DNA from 2 places in the Candidatus Aalborgicola defluviihabitans genome. Region 1 is predicted to be linked to the other one. Evidence: predicted binding sites of a transcription regulator. Region 1 holds the regulator's gene; the other holds the start of a gene.
The links. Region 1 encodes sigma-54, which starts transcription at its own class of promoters, with help from an activator protein. Its sites were predicted from a motif close to TGGCANGNAANCTGCTTT; they were not measured.
Positions count from the first base shown of each region.

Region 1 (2,394 bases):
CCGCCCACGTCCGAGGCGGTGCACATCAACCCCACAGCCGTGCTGTTTGTGGAGGCCGTCCCGGAACAACAGGTCGGACAGACCTCGGTACAGGTTTTCGGTCAGACGCAGGAGAGCATACGGGTCGTCGATTCGTTGGCGAAAGTATTGGAGATGTTGCCGGGCTCTGTTGCCGTACGCCGGCATTACCATGCTGTCGTTCCTCCCGACGGCGGGAGCGTGGTGCATGTCTACCCGTCCAACGTTGCATCCATTGTTTCCGATACGGCGCATGAACCCATGTTCTGGACAATCACTTTCAAGGACCGGTTCGAGCTGCGGGTAATGTCGCCACTGCCGTCGACGCTGTAAAGCTGGCAGCAGCAGCAACTGCAGACCACTCTGGGGCTGCGTCCAATACCGCAACAAGTAAAGTAGATTCAGCGGTCAAGGTCGGCGTCTAAACCAAACACTGCGTCGTAAGTCTGAACGGCAAGTTGCCCACTCAGGATGCTATTGACCTGGTGAAGATGATTGCGGAAAAAGTGAAGGGTGTGAAAAGTGTCAATACTTCCGCTCTTGTCGTAGGCGGTTAACACAACTCCTGGTGGGCCCGTATCCGCCGAGGGGACTGAGGGCATGGCCGCTACAACGCTTTCCTCAGCGATGCAGGGGCGATTTTGAGCCCCTCGCGGTATTTGGCCACGGTGCGGCGGGCGCAGTCGATTCCCTGCTCCTTGAGCATCTCGGAAATCTGGTTGTCGGAGAAGGGCTTCTTGTTGCTCTCGGCGCTGATGAACTGTTTGATGAGTGCACGCACCGCCGTGCTGGAGGCATTACCGCCAGATTCAGTGCCCAGGCCGGAGCCAAAAAAATACTTCAGCTCAAACGTGCCAAACGGCGTGGCCATGTATTTGGCGGTAGTAACGCGGCTGATGGTGGATTCGTGCAGGCCCAATTCATCGGCAATTTCGCGTAACACCAGGGGGCGCATGGCCAGCTCGCCATGGGTAAAAAAGCTTTTCTGCCGCTCCACGATAGCGGTGCTGACCCGCAAAATGGTATCGAATCGTTGCTGGATGTTTTTGATAAACCAGCGCGCCTCTTGCAGGCGCTGTTGCAAGCCGGCGTAGCTGGCGGCGTCTTTGCCGCCACGGTGGTTGCGCAGCACATTGGCATAGATGTCGTGCACGCGCAACTTGGGCATCACGTCGGGATTGAGTATGACGCGAAACTGCGGGCTGGCACCGGGGCGCACCTTGGTGGCGGCAACCACCAGAACATCGGGCACCACAATGTTGCGCTCCACATCCACGAAACGCCGTCCGGGCTTGGGCTCCAACCGGGCAATCAGGGCGATGGCCTCGCGGGTTTGAGCATCCGTGCCGCCGCAGCGCTGCACCAGGGTTTTTACGTCTCGGCGGGCCAGCAAGTCCATGGGTTGCGCGCAGACGCGCAATGCCAGCGCCAACAGCGCGGCACGTTCAGGCGTGGGCGTGTCTAGCGCATCATCAAGTTGGGCGCGCAGTTGCAGACGCAGGCATTCGCCCAGGTTCCGCGCGCCGACACCGGCCGGCTCCAGGTTATGCAGCAGACCCAATGCCACGGTGAAGTGGTGCACCAGGTCTTCCACCTGTTCAGCATCCTCACCGGCCAGGCCACGGGCCAAGTCATCCAGCGGGTCTTCCAGGTAGCCATCGTCGTTGAGCGACTCGATCAGGAAGCGCAAGGCACTGGCATCGGTCTCGCTCAGTCGCAAACGCAAAGCCTGGCGGTGCAGGTGCGATTGCAGGGATTCCTGGCTACGCGCGAGTTCCGTGGCGTCGGTTTCTTCACCGGCGTCCAGATTGTTGGTTTTGGCCTTGGCGTCGGTGCCCCATTCGCCGTCGTCAGGCACCAGCTCAGTGGTGCCATCGCCGTCCCAGTTGGGATCCTCGGATGCGGTCAGGGGCGTAATCTCTTCATCTTTTGGGCCATCAGCCCTCGTCGAATCAGCGTAGTCAGCTATAGAAACAGGAGCAAACTCCACTTCGCGCTCGCCTTCACTGACTGGCGTGTCTGCCTGGGCCAGGCCGAATTCCTCACGCACCGCATCGTCCTGGCTCATTTCCAGAAACGGGTTTTCGTCGAGCATCTGCTCCACTTCCTGGCTCAACTCCAGGGTCGAGAGTTGCAACAGGCGAATGGACTGCTGCAGTTGGGGCGTGAGCGCCAGGTGCTGCGAGACCCGTAATGAAAGGCCGTGTTTCATCAAGTCTCCGCAGGGCCGCCCCAAGGAGACTTAGCCCCCTCGGGGGGCAGCGCAGTGTACGCAGTGACGAGCGTGGGGGCCATTACATTTTGAAGTGCTCGCCGAGGTACACCCGGCGCACATCGGCGTTATCGACGATCTCGGCCGGCGTGCCTTGGGCCAAC
Region 1 covers NZ_JADJKN010000023.1:488,344-490,737, reverse strand. The annotation lists gene IPI80_RS18310 (hypothetical protein) at 1-351, shown strand, start outside; gene IPI80_RS18305 (hypothetical protein) at 465-575, shown strand; gene rpoN (RNA polymerase factor sigma-54) at 626-2,230, opposite strand; gene lptB (LPS export ABC transporter ATP-binding protein) at 2,313-2,394, opposite strand, start outside.

Region 2 (2,394 bases), on a different contig from region 1:
GGCGTCGGACTCCTCAGCACTGACTTTTTCCACCCGGCCTTCAATGCGCACCACACGCTCCAGCTCCACCCAGTGGAACTGCAGGGCTGCAAACGGGTTGCCCGCCAGTTCCTGGCCCTTGCGGCTTTCGAAATTGGTGAACCAGGTGATGCCGCGTTCGTCATAGCCCTTGATCAGCACCACGCGGGTAGACGGGCGCAGGTTGCTGGCCACGGTGGCCACGGTCATGGCATTGGGTTCGGGTATTTTTGAGGCAATGGCTTCTTTCAGCCACTGGTCAAACTGTTGCAGCGGATCAGCGTGGGAGGCGCTCTCGTCGAGTTCGGCCCGCTCGTAACTCTTGCGAAGATCGGCAATGTTGGTCATCCAGCCAGTATAGAAGCGCCCGCAGCCTTGCCGGCCTTGGCCGCGTCAAACTGGACGTCGCCCATCAACTGGCCGCCTTCCTGGATCACCACCTTGCCGTAGCGAATTTTGCCGCTGACTCGGCCAGTGGAGTAGATCACCAGTTTCTCGCGCACCGTCAGGTCGCCATTGAATTCGCCATGGATTTCGGCAAAGTCGATGTCGGCTGATCCCTTGAACGCGCCCACCTCGGTGATGTGCATGACGCGCGAGTCCATTGTTGCTTCCACCGTGCCTTCCACCACCAGAGTGTCGCAATCGGTAATTTCCACGCCCTTGAGTTTGATATTGGGCCCCACGGTGAGCTTGCTGCCGCCTTCCTTGACGGGCGCCCCAGACACCGGTGCCGCCGGTTGCACGGCCGCGATGGGAGTAATTGGAGCGGTCGATGGCGTGCCCTGGTGCAATGCGGCACTTCCAGCGCCTGCACTGGAAGTGCTACTTGCGGTCGTTTGGGAGCGGCTGGTGATTGGGTCAGGGGGGCGTTTGCCAAAGAACGGAGGTTGCATAGACATCAAGGTTCCTTCAAGAAATGTGAGAACTGATACTAGCCCGGCCTCTTTGTGAAAACCCGCAATCAATTGCAACATCCGTCGTCCAAATGCCACCAAATGTTGCAAGTGCACATAGCCTGTAAGCTCGCACCCCATTGGCAACTTCTGTGTACCAAAAATGTGAAGGCGAGTAGTACCATGCACCATGTAATTCAGTTACATCGTCTATGCCAATTCTCGTATCCATCCACCCCAAAGGTGTCTTGGGCTCAGGCACCGTGCGCAGCAAGGTCGATGTCCAGCCCATTGCCCGTGACACCCTTGTTTTGAGAAAAAAATAGTCTCTAGCCCTCGTGAAATATAGGTCATGCGCTATTGAAATTATAGTAATTCGATACAGTTACCTGATCATTTAGCAAGTGTTTGACCTATGGCAAGGTAATTGCTCAAGAGGCGCCTAGCATGCACCCCAGAGTTGTCGAATGAATTGGAGGGCCTATGTTTGATCTGCCTGTTAAAAGCCTGATGGAGCCCAAAAAACTGGTTTTGCTGGCGCCGGAAACCACGGTGGCCGAGGCGGCCAAACGCATGGCGACCAAAAACACCGGTGCTACCTTGGTGATGGAGAACGACACCCTGATCGGCATCTTCACCGAGCGCGATGCCGTGTTTCGTGTACTGGCCAAGGGGCTGGACGCGCACGCCACGTTGCTGCGCCAAGTGATGACGCCAAACCCCGCCACGCTGGCACCGAACACGACCTACGGTCATGCGTTGTTGCTCATGCACGAACGCGGTTTTCGCCATGTGCCGGTGGTGGAGGGCAGTCGGGTGCTGGGTATTGTGGCGGCGCGCAATGCCATGGACCCGCAACTGGAAGAGTTTGTCTCCGAGGCGCGTCGGCGCGAACACTACCGCGAAGCCACAACCTAGGCGCGCTGAATCAATTCAATCTTGTAGCCGTCGGGGTCGGTCACAAAGGCAATCACGGTGCTGCCACCCTTGACCGGTCCGGGTTCGCGCGTCACGTTGCCGCCGGCGGCCTTGATCTTTTCACAGGCCGCATAGGCATCGGGCACACCCAGGGCAATGTGGCCATAGGCCGTGCCCATATCGTAGCTTTCCACCCCCCAGTTGTAGGTGAGTTCCAGTTCGGCGTGATCCGGGTTGGTGCCATAGCCGAGAAAGGCCAGCGAGTATTTGTACTCGGGGTTTTCAGACTTGCGGATCAGCTTCATGCCCAGGACTTGGGTGTAAAAGTCAATGGAGCGCTGCAAATTGCCTACGCGCAGCATGGTGTGCAAAAGTCGCATGGTGGGGTTCCTGAAAAGGGGGATATTTCAGTCTGATTGTGGCGCCAAATGGCTTTGGCCTTAGCCACTGGGGATAATTGACGGCATTGCCTTTTACGGACGTGCCATGACTGAATTCACCAAAGTTGTTTTGTTTACCGACACCGATGGTCGCGCGCGGTTTCGTGCGGAAGCCGTTGCGC
Region 2 covers NZ_JADJKN010000011.1:18,838-21,231, forward strand. The annotation lists gene pdxH (pyridoxamine 5'-phosphate oxidase) at 1-366, opposite strand, end outside; gene IPI80_RS12590 (bactofilin family protein) at 363-920, opposite strand; gene IPI80_RS12595 (cyclic nucleotide-binding/CBS domain-containing protein) at 1,398-1,832, shown strand; gene gloA (lactoylglutathione lyase) at 1,829-2,212, opposite strand; partial or broken gene IPI80_RS12605 (hypothetical protein) at 2,319-2,394, shown strand, end outside.
Region 2: IPI80_RS12595 (cyclic nucleotide-binding/CBS domain-containing protein) is a predicted target of sigma-54. The motif match lies at 1,331-1,348, and genes of this name have one in related genera.